2 regions of the Marinomonas mediterranea MMB-1 genome follow, and region 2 is predicted to be linked to the other one. Evidence: predicted binding sites of a transcription regulator. Region 2 holds the regulator's gene; the other holds the start of a gene.

Region 1 (7,570 bases), 670 kb from region 2:
GCCATCATGAACTTCACCTTCTTTGTCCATGCGTTCACTAACACCCGCTTCCCTTAGAAGATTGACCATCCCTTGTTCAAGAACGCCCGCACGAATTCGGCCTAAGATGTACTCGCCCGTAACACGTTCAATAATGACGTTGTCTATGCCCTGTTTGGCTAACAACTGACCTAAAAGCAAGCCTGACGGACCTGCACCAATAATCGCTACTTTTGTTTTCATTATTCTGTACCTGTATTGTTCTTTTTATAGATATGTAACTGCTTATATCTATAGTGGTAGAGAGAGGCGGATTTCGTCAGGTACTATAGGGACAATAAATTGTACTTTTTGGACATGGAAAGCTACCTTTTCATACTAAGTAGATACTTAAGAATGCCTACAACGTCAGTATTGACGTGTAATATGAGATCTTAAGTACCTCTGAAATTTAGTTATAAGATATAACAATACACATTCATTTTTTAGAAAGTAGACGATTGGAAAGCGTATGTCTGATGGCAATATCCCACTCTTTGGCCTGTACGGTGATTCTGAATGGTCGGAAGATCCAGAGTTTCTTCATATCGAAGATATTGAATCTCGCAGTAGTGATCTAGGGTGGAAAATTGACGCACATCGACATGGGAATTTGTTCCAAATCCTGATTTTGAAATCCGGCGATGCGAAAGTTCAACTAGACGATAAAACACGCCGCTTACTTGGTAAGTGGGCCATCATTGTCCCAGCTGGCTGTGTGCACAGTTTTCGATTCGCTCCAGAAACAGACGGAAAGGTATTGTCTATTGCCGCCCCACTTCTAGAAGAAGTGTATCAGGAGAGAGCGGCTAAACTGATCAAACCCCTTCTCCAAACGCCCACCTTCATCGACTTAGGCTTAAATACCAACCAATTTAACGAGTTGTGGCCGATTGTGATGCAGATCGAGCGTGAAACCTCAATTGCTCGGTCTGGTCGGGCTTTAATGGGAGAGTACTTAGTAAAAGCGCTATTGATCATGCTCCACCGTTATGTCGAAGTGAGTGTGTCGACTAATTCAGACAATCATAACCTCCAGCTACTCCAAGATTTGAAAGAATTAATCGAACAGAACTACCTAAAACATTGGTCGACTCCCGAGTACTCCAAGCGACTCAATACATCAGAAAAAACGTTAAACCGCTTAACTAAGTCAGTGTTCAATCAAAGCGTTAAATCCTTATGCCACCAACGCCTGTTTCTTGAAGCAAAGCGTCGTCTGATTTACAGTCGAAAAACCATTGAAGAAATTGCTTATGATTTGGGCTTTATCGACCCCGGCTACTTCTCAAGGTTTTTTAAGCGCCTGAGCCGATATACACCGGGACAGTTTCGCTTGATGAACCAGCAAAACTAACGAAATCAGCTGACGAATAACGTCCGTTATTTGATAGGTTATTTTTTTTCATCTAAGGCCTGAAAATTGATCGTTTGATCAAATTTAATCTGATCGCTATCCTTTGAATCGTTACTAACCAACGGAGGATTCCGACATGAAAAACGACTACAAATACGACCAATTTGGCAACCTAGATACTGACTATTACGTTGAGCGAGCTTACGCAATTCGTCGTGCTTATTTTGCTCAATCGGTTAAGCAAGCTAAAGCAGCGTTCGCTAAATGGTTCGCCTCTTTGATTCCTGCTCGTTCTGGCCATACTGCGCACTAATTTCAACTCGATACACAAACTGCATTTTGATCGTTTCCAATCGCACAGTAAAAATAAAAAGCGATTTTGGAAACCAAATTGTTTCTGAGCAACGTAATCCCTGCTACTCACCTCCTCAATAACATAACTTCTAATTGACCTAAACTAGCCCCAACAAAAGCACTCAATCGCCTTGTTTATATAGCACTCATCCCAAAATCGTCACACGCCTGTAACAAAAACTTCATAACATACTCGTTCTATGCAACTTATCGGAAAGAAGATGCAAGATAACCAAGTACAACTACTGCATAAAACGCTCTCTGAAGGACTCGTAACGCCCTACTTCCAGCCAATTTTTGATTTACGAACTGGCGAGGTTTTTGGTCACGAAGCGCTTTCAAGAGGCCCGATTAGAACGCCTTTATTTGCTCCGGATGTTCTGTTTCCGCTCGCCGAGTCCGAAAACAAACTTCATGAGCTAGAGATACTGTGCCGTTCTAAAGCGCTGTCGCGTTTTGTTGAACTTGATTTGAATGGAAAGCTATTTCTAAATGTCAGCGCCTCTCTTCTAAGCTCACCACATCATCAACGTGGTATGACGCTGTCTATCCTCAGAAACTTAGGATTAGACGAGAAAAAAATTGTCATCGAACTCTCGGAACAGCATCCCTATGATCGTGACGGTTTATCGCATAACAGCGTTAACCATTATCGCGAAATGGGCTTCCAAGTTGCGATCGATGACTTAGGAGCAGGTTACTCTGGTCTGCGCCTTTGGTCTGAACTTCAGCCTGATATTGTTAAAATCGATAAACATTTTATACAAGGAATTGATCAGGACGACGTCAAACAAGAGTTCGTCAGATCAATTATTGCCATTGGCCAACGACTAAAATGTACCTTGATTGCAGAAGGCATTGAAACAAGACAAGAGCTTGATCAAGTTATCGAGCTGGGAATTCCATATGGTCAGGGCTACTTTCTAGGCCGACCGACGCCATCCCCCTCAGACACCACACACTTATATTTAGCTAAACAAGCAAGGAAAAAAGAGCAGTTCGATTCAAATCATGGGGAAACCGTGTGGACGCTCTGCAAACCGTCGCCCAGTGTTAAATTTGATAGCCCTCTTCGCGATGTTGCGAAGCTTTTTAGTCAGCATCACGACTTGTTTGTCGTCCCCGTTTTGGACAATGGCCAACCGATTGGCGTGATTCGACGCCATGCCCTGCATGAGTTATTTTCAACGCCATATGGTCGCGCGCTATACGAACACAAAGCCGCTACTAACTTATTGAGTGAAGACACGATCATCGTTGAAAGCAGTGTGAGCCTTGCTAGCGTATCGACCATGTTAACGGAACAAGAAGCAGACACACTCAACAACGAGATTATTATCGTCAAAGGGGGGCAATATATTGGAACGGGTCATCTGCGAGACTTGCTTAAACGCATCACTGAGCTGAAAATTCAAAACGCCACCTACTCGAACCCTTTGACGCTGTTACCGGGTAATGTCCCGATACATAAAGAAGTAAACCGTCGTTTAACGAATCTGGATAATTTCCACGTTGCCTATTTTGACCTTAACGACTTTAAGCCCTTTAACGATTATTTTGGCTACGCCAAGGGTGACGAAGTCATACAACTGTTAGGCAATATTATTCGCGAAGAAACGCACCCTGAGAGCAATTTCATTGGTCATATCGGAGGTGACGATTTCGTCGTTATTTTCGCAGACGACAACTGGCATGAACAATGTGAAGCCATTTTAACCTCATTCGACCAACGTGTTCGTACCTTCTACGACGCAGACACCTTATTAGCAGGCGGGGTTTGGTCTCCAAATCGGCACGGTGAAACGGTTTTCCATCCCATCTTGAGCTTATCTATTGGTGTTGTGAATCCAGATCCTGCGAAATGCAACAGTCATCATTATGTTGCAGAGCTTGCGGCACAAGCTAAAAAGGCTGCGAAAAAGCAAGGTGGGAATTCCGTTTACCTTCTCACCCCTCATTACACGCAGGCCTCTTTGACGCAAACATCGTCGGCTCAAGCATCTTTGACTCAGAGCTCTTTGACTCAGACCTCTTAGAATCGGGCCTAGAACAGGCTCAAACTTTGATTGTTGAACAACCCTAACAAAAACGACATCAAAACGTCACGTCGCCGTCATATCTCTTTTTTAGCCTAGTTCTTAGATAGAATCATGAGGCCAAACGATGCAAACTCACTTTCGAGCAGTCTTTATTTCCGATGTCCATCTTGGTACAAAAGCGTGCCAAGCGAAACATCTCTTGGACTTTCTCAACCGTATAGAAGTCGATAGCTTATACCTTGTAGGCGACATTATTGACTTACAAGAAATGCGTAAGCGAGCGCACTTTACTCATGAACACCAAGCGGTTATCGAACGTGTCCTGAGCATGGCGAAACAAGGAACGGACGTGATTTACATTCCGGGAAATCACGACGCATTCTTTCGTCAGTTTACAGGACAGCGCCTTTCAGGAATCGATATAAAGCTAAACACCATCCACACCACAGCAGATGGACGACGCTTCCACGTTAGCCACGGCGATGAGTTCGATCAAATGGTGAAAATCAGCCCGCTGATGCTCGCGATCGGCGATAAAGCTCACGGAATCATGCTGCATTTAAATCAATTCACAAACGCCGTTCGACGCTTTTTTGGACTGCCTTATTGGTCCTTAGCAGGTTACATAAAAAGTCACATAGGCAAAGCTCGTGAATTCATCGCTCGCTTTGAGCTCGCCGCGATCAAATCGGCTCGCAGTCAAAATTTAGACGGCTATATTTGCGGCCATATTCACTTTGCCAATTTTCAAATGAACGACGGAATATTGTATTGCAACGATGGCGACTGGGTTGAGCATTGCACAGCCTTAACAGAGTCTTATTCAGGCGAGCTTTCACTCATTCATTGGTCTGACAAACAATCATTAATCGCGGTAGAACCGACTATAGACTCTCAAATTGGCGAACCAACACCCATTTAGTCTCGTCGCACGGGGAAGTGTTACCAGAGATGCAGGAGCCCCTTTTCAAAGGACGGTTGCTATTATTTCGAAGGCCGCGCTTTAATTTAACGTAAGGCGCGCTGTTACTTTATATCGGAGGCTATTGGCTCAACAAAGACAATAAGTCCTCTTCTGGCATAGGCCGCGCTAATCCGTACCCTTGGAATAAATCACAACCTTGGGATTTCAGCCACTCAAATTGACTCTGTTGTTCCACGCCTTCAGCAATTACTTCCATATTTAGGTTATGACCAATGTTAATAATCGACGCAGCAATCGTGGACTCTCTTGATCCTTCCGAGAAAGAAGACACAAACGATTGATCAATCTTGAGCTGATCAATCGGCAATCGTGTAAGATAAGACAAAGAAGAATAGCCCGTTCCAAAATCATCAAGTGAAATAAGCACACCCAATGCTTTCAATGACTGCATTTTTCGGATCACGTCATCTTGATCATTCACCAACATACTTTCTGTTAGTTCAAGTTCAATGGTATTTGGATTAACGCCAGATTGATCAAGGGCGTGTCTGACTTGCTCGACAAAATTATCTTGAGAGAATTGCAGTGCACTGACGTTGATGGACATATTGATGTCCCTGAAAGCATCGTGCTTTAGCCAGTCCGCTTTTACTTGGCAGGCCTTCATCAACACCCATTCGCCAATTTTAATGATGAGCTTGCTTTCTTCTGCAAACGGAATAAATTCACCGGGGGGAACAAGCCCATTCTCAGGATGGTTCCAGCGTATGAGAGCTTCCACACCCACCAGCTTTTTATTCACATCAAATTGCGGTTGGTAATGCAATGAAAACTGTTCTTTTGAAAGTGCCTCGCGCAGGCTCGTTTCAAAGTAAACACGCTGTACAACCCGTTCGTGCATTTTGGGCTGATAAAAACACGACTGCGCTCGACCAGCCTGTTTTGCTTCGTACATCGCCATTTCCGCTTGTTTGACGATATCTTCAGACGTATGTTCTGGTGTATCAGCACCAAACTCAGTCATGCCAATACTCGCCGTTATCACCAACTCGTGCGCGCCTGGAACAAAAGGATGCTTCAATTCATCGAGAATTTTAGTTGCAACATGCTTAGCTCTGTAGGAGGCCCGTTCAGGGTTAACGCTCACATCCGCATCTTCGAGCAAGATAACGAAATTATCGGCACTGAGCCTCGCTACAGTGTCTTGAGGGCGAACAATATCCACTAAGCGTGAGGCAACCTGTTTCAGAAGCAGATCTCCTTGCTTATGACCGTAGTAGTCATTGAGGTCTTTGAAGTTATCCAAATCCAAATACAAAATAGCGCTACGCCGATAGCGGATTTCTGACATAACATCCAGCCGATGCTCCAGCTCTTCTAAAAAGAGCGTCTTATTCGGCAAACGGGTCAGCGCATCGTAATAATTTAACTGCTCTATACGCTGTTGGTTATTTTTGTCTTGAGTGATGTCTCTAAAGGTTGCAACATAATGAAGTAAACGCTCTTCTTCATCTTTAATGGCTGTGATGTAAAGCCACTCAGGAAAAACAGTACCGTCTTTTTTCCGATTCCAGATCTCGCCTTCCCAATGACCAATATTATTTAAAGATTGATACAATTTACGATAGAAGTTTCGATCGTGTCGACCAGAGCTAATAATAGCGGGGTTCTTCCCATATACCTCAGATTCGCTGTAACCCGTAATGGCTTCAAATGCGTTGTTAACTCTGATGATACGATTGTGTTGATCCGTAATTAAAATGGCATCTTGAGTTTCAAAAGCAATCGCGGAGATTCTCAACTCCGCTTCATTTTTGATCCGTTCGGTAACGTCACGAACAAGAAACAGATAAAACGCGGCCCTGCCTTTTAGGTCATCAGGCGCCGTATAAACCGCCGACAGTTCAAACCACTTTTCGTCTTCATCTAGCTCAACTCGAAAGCTCAAGCCGGTTGAAACACCGTCTAAAAAAGCCGTTTTCATTGCTTGCCCCCAAGCCAACATGGACTCTTCGCTCAAACAATCAACAACCCACTCGCCTGGGTGTAGTGGAAGCCACTTCATTAGCTCGCGCTCTGATGAGTAATGGTTTTCAGCCACTACTCCTTCGTCATTTACTTCTACTAAATAGTCTGGAATCGCATCCAATGTATTCGACAACCGTTCGAGCGTGATTTCTGCCTCTTTGGTTTTTTGTTCCACTAAGCTTGCCTGAACAGAGCGTTCAAAAAATTTCCTCGCGATAAGGTAACTAATGCCTGAAAGCAGCATAACAACAAAGGCAACAGCGAAGCCTAAAGAATACGTCGTCTGCTTGGAAACCCATGTTCCTTTTGGAGACACAAACAAAAACCAACGTGTGCCCGGCAACGCAAGTTCAAGCTGTATACTGTTCTCTTTTATAAAGCCATCCGTTTGACTGATAACAACATACCCTTCCTGTTTACGGTACTCGGATAACTGAAACTCAAACCCTTGTTTGGTAAATTCAACAAGCCCTGAGGACTCAATAAGGTGAGTCACCCCCATTGCGGAAGCGACAAAACCCCAAAACACATCCTCTTTCGCTTGGTCTTTAATCATCACAGAGACTCTCGTCCCCATAGCAATAGAGTTGTCGATCACTGGCACCGGCGCCGAAACACTGGGAGTATTTAAGTTATGGTCTATCAATGCCTTCGAGCGAAGCACCTCGTTACCAAACACATTGATGCCAATCGCACTCTCATGCCCTTCTAATGGATGAATGTTTGTGATGACGCCATTTGGAATCAGTACCAACCGATCGACATAAGGGTAACGCCGGAGCACCAAATCAGCGTAGGGTTCAAAGCCATCGCTAGCCCCTCGATTAAAGCGAATAAAATCAGCAATTT
Region 2 (7,570 bases):
TAGGTGTTTATTTTCGGTGGTAGCTTGAAATTTAGTATTCAGCTCCGTCAATTTAAGCGCCGCGATAGAGTCTATTTGAGCTTCTTTATAGAGCCAAATATCAAGCCATGGTATTCTTGTGCCATCAAATGGATTCTTTTCGTAAGGTGTAATCGTGCTCATTCAACCTTTTCAAGCCGTCGGTGCTTTCTTTAAGTCACTCCCTGTTATCCTCTCGCCTGGAATGCGTCTGTTTATTCTTGCGCCTTTGCTTGCCAATGTGATTTTAATGGCGCTGTTATACATGGTTGCCTTGTCGTACTTCGGCGTTGTTGTGGACTATATGATGGGCTTTTTACCCGGTTGGATGTCATTTTTAAATTGGCTGTTTTACCTGGTATTTGGTTCGATTGTCGCTGTGGCATTTTTTTACAGCTTTTCAATGGGGGTGAATATTATTGCCGCGCCATTTATGGCGTTTCTCGCAGAAAAGGTTGAGGAACGTGAGACTGGAAGACAGTTTGAATCGACCCTCAATATGGGTGAAGTGATGAAAATTGCGGGGCGCTCGATTCAGCGAGAGTTGCAGAAGCTATTTTACTTTTTACCTAGGCTGATCATCTTATTGCTGCTTTCTTTTGTTCCTGTTATTAACTTTGTCGCGCCTGTCTTATTACTGCTTTTCTCTGCTTGGATGCTTGCAGTTCAGTACATGGATTACTCATTTGATAACCATAAGCTAAGTTTTCGAGAAATGAGAGAAACACTGCGAACTAAGCCTTTGTTGTGTTGGACATTTGGCTTTATTGTAATGGCTGGATTAACGATTCCTCTTTTGAACCTGTTTGTTATGCCGATTGCCGTTGTTGCGGCGACATTGCTTTGGATAGATCAATTTAGCGATCGTTTTGAGCTGGTCAGTGTACCAGTAGCAATGAGCAATGAATAAAACGAGCAACACTCAATAACCGAATATAGAAATAGAAACAGGCGTTTGCATGTCTTTAAAAATACTAGTCGTTGACGACGCGTCATTCACTCGTGATCTGATAAAACGTTCAGTACGAAAATCTTTCCCCGGTACGACAGTGGAAGAGGCTGTGAATGGCCGAAAAGCACAACAATTACTTCAAAAAATTCAATTTGATATGGTGTTGTGTGACTGGGAAATGCCTGAGATGACAGGTGTTGAACTGTTAAAATGGTGTCGTGAACAGCCACAGTATGCCAAAGAAGCCGTGCCTTTTGTGATGATTACCAGCCGTGGCGATAAGTCTCACGTCGTTGAAGCGGTTCAATCCGGCGTAACGGATTATTTAGGCAAACCTTTTTCGGCAGAGCAGCTGAATCAAAAAATCATATCAGCGGCGAAAAAGCATGGAATTGAAAAGAAGTTGAGTGCGGGCGCAAATGGAAAAGCGGCGGCAAAAACGGCGCCAAGCTCAGGCGGCGTTGCGACGGCTTCTTTGGACGTTCTAATGGGCGGTGCGAGTAAAGCTCCTAAGAACAGTTCGCCTAAAATTGTTAACCCTACCGCCCCTACTCCTGACGTAGCAATTAAAGATGTGAAAATCCCCACGTTAGTGCGCTTCGAGGGAAAGCAATTTCGTTGCATGGTGGTCAAATTCTCTAAAAATGAAGCCACTGTGCTGATTAAAAGTGATGATGTCATCCCGCAAGTGCTTGGGCAGGCCGTACTGGACTTGGAATTCGACAAAAAAGTGAACCGCCTGAACTATTTTATCCAATCCGTGGCGACGACTGATAAGAAACATGATTCAGCATTTTTAACGGTGACGCTTGGCTTGATCGATCAAGATGCAGAAAAAGAAGCGTTTGTTAAGGCGCTGTTTGAAAGTCTCTAGCGCCTTAACAACATTGCGCCGCTTCTACATAAATCTCAAGCCTACACCCTCAAAAGCAGCGTCCTCGAAAGTTAGCCCTAAAGACGCTCGGCACCATTGCTAAGAACATTTGTAGTGCGACTAAGAGCCTTTGTCGTGTGCTCTACCTTAGATTACTTGCCAGACGCGTTGTCTAAAGAAGTAATGTTTTTGACTCGGTTGGCTGGAAAGTGGCAAGAGAAGGTGCTTCCATAGTTAGGTTGGCTGCGGATCTGTAGCTTCGCTGAGTGATGTAAAAGAACGTGTTTGACAATGGCGAGGCCTAATCCCGTACCACCTGTTTTAGAACTTCGGCCTTTGTCCACACGGAAGAAACGCTCTGTGAGTCGAGGAATATAACGCGGATCGATGCCTAAACCTTCATCTTGTACTGCGAAACAACCGCTGACGTCGTCAGATTCCCACCTTACGTTAATTTCACCGCCATTTGGCGAGTATTTAATAGCATTTACGACTAAGTTCGAAAATGCGCTGTAGAGCTCGTTGTAGGAGCCATGAACCTGAGCGCCTTCTTCGACAGAGAAGCTCAAAGTATGGTCTGGATGTAAGATAGGCTGCGCCATTTTCTCAATGGCAGTGAAAATATCGGACACCTGAAGCCAAGTGTCATTTTCTCGCTTGTCATTGCTTTCTAGCCGAGACAGTAACAGCAAATCTTCGATGAGGTTTTCCATCCGCTCAGATTGATCGGCCATATTATCAATGCCGCGTTGCATACTCTGAGGCAAATTATCTTTGAACATGCCTAGGGTTTCTAAATAGCCTTTAATCACCGTAAGTGGCGTTTTGAGTTCATGCGAGGCATTGGCGACAAAGTCTTTGCGCATTTGTTCTAGCAACTGTAAACGCGTTACGTCCCTAATAAAAATTAGATGGTCGTTTTGATCGTACAGTGTGGTTTGAATTTCTAGGAACGCCCCTTCTTTGGCTGGGCTTTTAATGATTAAAGGATCGCCAAATCGCTTTTGGGTAAAGTAACGATAGAAGTCTGGGTTTCGGACGATATTGGTAATAGCTTGACTGCGATCGACAGGGCGTACCAAGCCAAGAAATTGTCCCGCTGAATTATTCCACCACTCTAAATTGCCTTGATTATCCGCCATGATTACGCCTTCTTTTAAGGCGGCGGTTGAGTTCTCAATTCGATTTAGAGCTTGGCGCATCTTTCGCTTGGATTTACGTTGTTTCTTTTGCAGACGATAAACCGCGTCGAACACTTCTCCCCAGATACCACTGGTTTCTGGAGGAGAGGCTTTTCCTGAGCGGCGTAACCACGAGTGAAACTGGTACAGCTGATACATCTGCCACGCTAAGCTGATTAAGACATACAGCAGTAACGCAATCGCAATCTGGCTTAACGCAAAACCGATGGCGAAGGTTGCGATTAAGCCAATAAACCAGTTTAGCAGAGCCTGTTTCCAGATTCGTTTCATGTTCGTCTTATAATCCGTTTATCTGTTAATGCGTCTCTAAGCAATCCGTTTAGAGGAGAAGCGGTATCCAGTTCCGCGGACAGTTTGAATCAGGGAGTCGTGAGTGTTGCCAATGGCTTTGCGCAGTCGACGAATATGTACGTCAACCGTGCGTTCTTCAACATAGACATTGCCGCCCCACACTTGATCCAGTAATTGTGCTCGAGAATAGGCGCGCTCCTGATGCGTCATCAAGAACTTGAGCAGCCTGTACTCCGTTGGACCCATTTCAAGTGGTTTATTGCCGATGCTAACGCGTTGGCTAATTGGGTCCAAAAGCAGTCCGTCTACCTCGATTGGCTCGTCGACACCTTGTGGCGTTGCGCGGCGCAATACGGCTTTTAAACGCGCAACTAATTCTCTAGGGGAGAAGGGTTTAGTGATGTAATCGTCTGCACCAACTTCCAGTCCCTGAATTTTGTTGTCTTCCTCGCTTTTCGCTGTCAGCATAATCACAGGAATTTCTGCTGTTGTGCTGTCTTTTTTAAGGCGGCGAGTCAATTCAATACCACTGCCTCCAGGCATCATCCAGTCGACAAGAATCAAGTCAGGACGGTGATCGACTATGATCTCATGTCCATGCTGTGCATTCTCGGCTTCTAGGTATTCGTAGCCAGCCATTTCTAGCGCTACAGCAATCATTTCTCTAATGGGTGCTTCGTCGTCAATGATTAGTACTTTCTTACCGGTCACGGGATTTATCCTCATCTCAGGAACGGTGAATATTTAAACGAGTAAATGTGACAGTTACATTAAAATGTCACAACTATGCCATAATTAAGACACGAATAGACGTAAAAAGAACATGGTTTTAGACTATATAGCTTAAAACCAACCCAATAAAGACCGTATAGCCCACTCGATTGTTATCTAAAAATGAACGAAAGCAAGCTTGGCGATCTCTGTGTTGTCCTTGTTTATATTGCTTAAAGAACCAAAAAACACAAACCGCGAGGCCGATAAAATAGGGCCAGTTTAAGTGGGATGTAATCCCGATCCAAGTTAATAATGACAAGGTTAAACCTTGCAGAACAAGGATCACAAAGAGATCGTATTGACCAAATAAAATAGCAGTGGATTTTACGCCAATCTTCAAGTCATCCGGTCGGTCTGTGATGGCGTAGTAGGTATCGTACGCGACCGTCCAGAAGACATTGGCGACGAACAACATCCACAGCTGCACATCAAATAAACTGCCGCCTTGAGCGCTGTAGGCCATTGGAATTGCCCACGAAAATGCCAGACCTAAAAACACTTGAGGCAGGTGGGTATAGCGCTTCATAAATGGGTACAGTGCCGCTAAGAATAGACCCACGAAAGAAAGCGCAATGGTTTGTAGATCAGTAAACAATACGAGGATAAAACTGAGTACGGCTAAAACAGCAAAAAGCAGCAGTGCTTCTTTCTCACCAACGCGGCCCGATGGGAGTGGACGGTTTTTCGTTCGCTCTACATGCCCATCCACTTTTCTATCTGCGTAGTCGTTAATGACACAGCCTGCGGAGCGCATACTAAACACACCTAATACGAAAATCAGTATTAAGTGCCATTCAGGCCAACCGTTCGCCGCAAGCCATAATGCCCAAAGCGTTGGCCACATAAGCAAAAAAGAGCCAATGGGTCGGTTAAAGCGAGTGAGGTCGGCGTAATCAGAGAGTTTACTCATGGAGTTATACGAGCCCTAGTTGTCATAGTCGGATGCGAACGACCTTATTCAATCGTATTTTATTTAGCAATGATAGCGCGCGATGGTGCTACTCACTGCGACGCTACAGCTGGCCTATGGTAGGGTAAAATGCTTCATTAACCAAGATACCCGGACCATAGCCATAGAAAATAGACCGCCTTGCCCATAAACTCTCTTCCGTGTTTTGCATTAATCCAGCGGGAAGCTGAGTAACTTCGATAGGACTGCGTGAAAGTTGCTTATTCTTGAAAAGGTAGCCACCAAGTGGCTTATCTGCGAGCTTAGACAGACAGCGCCAATGGCCTCGTAACGAGCGTAAAGGAATAATTGAGCGACCATAAATAACAACGTGGTGGTTGCAGTAAAGTAACACGGTACGGATTCTCGCTTGCTCACGAGCGTGTAAGTTGAGTCGGTTACGCTCTCTCTGTGTTGGTAAGCCAATGTAATCGCTAATGACCTCCACCTTAAATGACCCTGCTTGTTGCAGCTTTGCCGTCAACGAGTCTGGCGTACTCACCCAAGGAAGAATGTTACTGGGAATCTGTTGTCGATTGACGCAGCTTAGTGCGTGCCATTCGTAGTCAAATTGTCGGGCAGCGTTTTTATTGAGTAACGTCATGTCTTGCCGTGTATTAAATTTACCATGTCTCTAAGGTCTTTGGAGGCGCTTAAGACCTGCTGGCGACATTGTAACGCGGTTTCTTCGTTTAACCCTAACTGATCCAGTAAATGCTCGCTTATAGGCAGTTGATCCAATAAACGATTTGCCACATAAAGAAGGTTAGCTAAGAGTTTATGCTCTCCTTGATAGCCTTCGTCTTTGCAATAGCGAACGGCGCCGTAAATATCGGCCGGAATGTTCCAGTGTTTTAGCAACCAGGCGCCTAACTGTTCCTTTGTAAAATGCAACACCTGCATCTCAACAACGTTGCTAGGCAAATGTGCATTTGCCTCTAAATTTCGAGACAAAATAGAAAAATGAGGCGGTAAAATAACACTGATCGCCAGATAGCCAAAATTGTGCAGCAAGCCTGCCAGATAAGCATGACCAAGCCGAGGTTTTGGGTGATCTGAGGAGATTGATTTCACCAGAGACTCCATCAGAGCCGCATGTGAAACGGCACTGAACCAAAAGTCGTCGTAGTGTTTAGGACCATCTTTTGGTAGCTCAAACACCCCACCCATTGATAACCCTAGAGAAAGATTCATCACCATATCAAACCCCAGTACACGGATAATGGCGTCTTCAATTGATTCAACAGGATCTGATCCACCGTAGTAAGGCGACGATGCCCAGCTAATCACCTGAGCAGACAAACTTGGGTCTAGATTAACGATTTGACAAAGTTGTTCTGAACTTGCATTGGGGTCGGCACTTAGCTGAATAATATGTGTGCTGGAGTTAGATAATGGTGGGATTTCCAACGTTTCTTCAAGCCGCTGTTTTAGGCGAATAGATTGGAAACGACCCAATGCCGTTTGCATTTGTTTTTCGTCTTCATTCATACCCGCAGCAGGGTAGTGTAGCGCTTCGCCTGCGTAGGTGATGTTTTCAATATACGAGAGTTTACCTTCTAGTTTCTCGGCAAGTTGTTGACCGCTCATTGCCTTTAGAGACAGGTCGCTTTTACTGTGAAATGAGACGGACTCTTCTTTAAGCAATGCTTTATCGATGAAAGTGGGGGTTTTATTTGCGTCCAGTAATGTATCGCCCTCAATTGGTAAACGTGACCAAGGAGTCAGCCGTCTTTTTGTGAGGCGTGAGAGCGTTGTGAGGTCTAAGACACTGTCTTGACCAAAAATGGCTTGAACTTTACCGCTATTGTCCGCGAGATGAATAACGCGTACATGCGTTGGTGTTGGGTCCATCTCTGTTTGTGCCATAGTCAAATTAGCGCATCCTTCTTTGATCTATTGAATTCTCTAATAACTATAGGCTATAAAAAAAGGCCCCAACAGGGGCCTTTATCAAAAGAATGTAAATTCTTTTATATTTTAGTGGTTTAGGATCTGGCTTAAGAACAGCTGAGTACGATCGTGTTGTGGGTTTTCGAAGAATTCATGTGGTGTATTTGCTTCCACAATTTCCCCAGCATCCATAAATACGACTCGGTCGGCAACAGTCTTAGCAAAGCCCATTTCGTGCGTTACACACACCATCGTCATGCCTTCGTCTGCTAACTGAACCATTACGTCCAATACTTCTTTGATCATTTCTGGATCAAGTGCAGATGTTGGTTCATCAAAAAGCATAATGCGAGGCTTCATACATAGGCCACGAGCGATCGCTACACGTTGTTGTTGTCCACCGGATAGCTGACCTGGATATTTACCTGCTTGGTTCGCGATTTTAACTCGCTCAAGGTAATGCATCGCCATCTCTTCAGCTTCTTTCTTAGGCATTTTACGTACCCAGATCGGAGCCAATGTCAGGTTTTCAAGAATCGTCAAATGTGGGAACAAGTTAAAGTGCTGAAACACCATGCCCACATCTTTACGGATTGCCTCGATGTTTTTCAGGTTGT

The links. The regulator PhoB, encoded in region 2, activates phosphate uptake and scavenging genes when phosphate is short. The targets are predictions, from matches to a motif close to TGTCATANNNNTGTCANA.
Region 1: the regulator PhoB is predicted to act here: its motif matches at 3,830-3,847, upstream of MARME_RS17865 (UDP-2,3-diacylglucosamine diphosphatase).

Annotation. Positions count from the first base shown of each region.
Region 1 is NC_015276.1:3,911,128-3,918,697, forward strand. Features, by position in the region: gene pobA (4-hydroxybenzoate 3-monooxygenase) at 1-222, opposite strand, end outside; gene MARME_RS17855 (helix-turn-helix domain-containing protein) at 491-1,375, shown strand; gene MARME_RS22330 (RSP_7527 family protein) at 1,512-1,688, shown strand; gene MARME_RS17860 (GGDEF domain-containing protein) at 1,951-3,765, shown strand; gene MARME_RS17865 (UDP-2,3-diacylglucosamine diphosphatase) at 3,893-4,690, shown strand; gene MARME_RS21595 (EAL domain-containing protein) at 4,812-7,570, opposite strand, start outside.
Region 2 is NC_015276.1:4,585,275-4,592,844, reverse strand. Features, by position in the region: gene MARME_RS22630 (hypothetical protein) at 1-162, opposite strand, end outside; gene cysZ (sulfate transporter CysZ) at 155-928, shown strand; gene MARME_RS20820 (response regulator) at 978-1,844, shown strand; gene phoR (phosphate regulon sensor histidine kinase PhoR) at 1,997-3,316, opposite strand; gene phoB (phosphate regulon transcriptional regulator PhoB) at 3,353-4,048, opposite strand; gene ubiA (4-hydroxybenzoate octaprenyltransferase) at 4,167-5,021, opposite strand; gene MARME_RS20800 (chorismate--pyruvate lyase family protein) at 5,125-5,664, opposite strand; gene MARME_RS20795 (HDOD domain-containing protein) at 5,661-6,929, opposite strand; gene MARME_RS20790 (amino acid ABC transporter ATP-binding protein) at 7,041-7,570, opposite strand, start outside.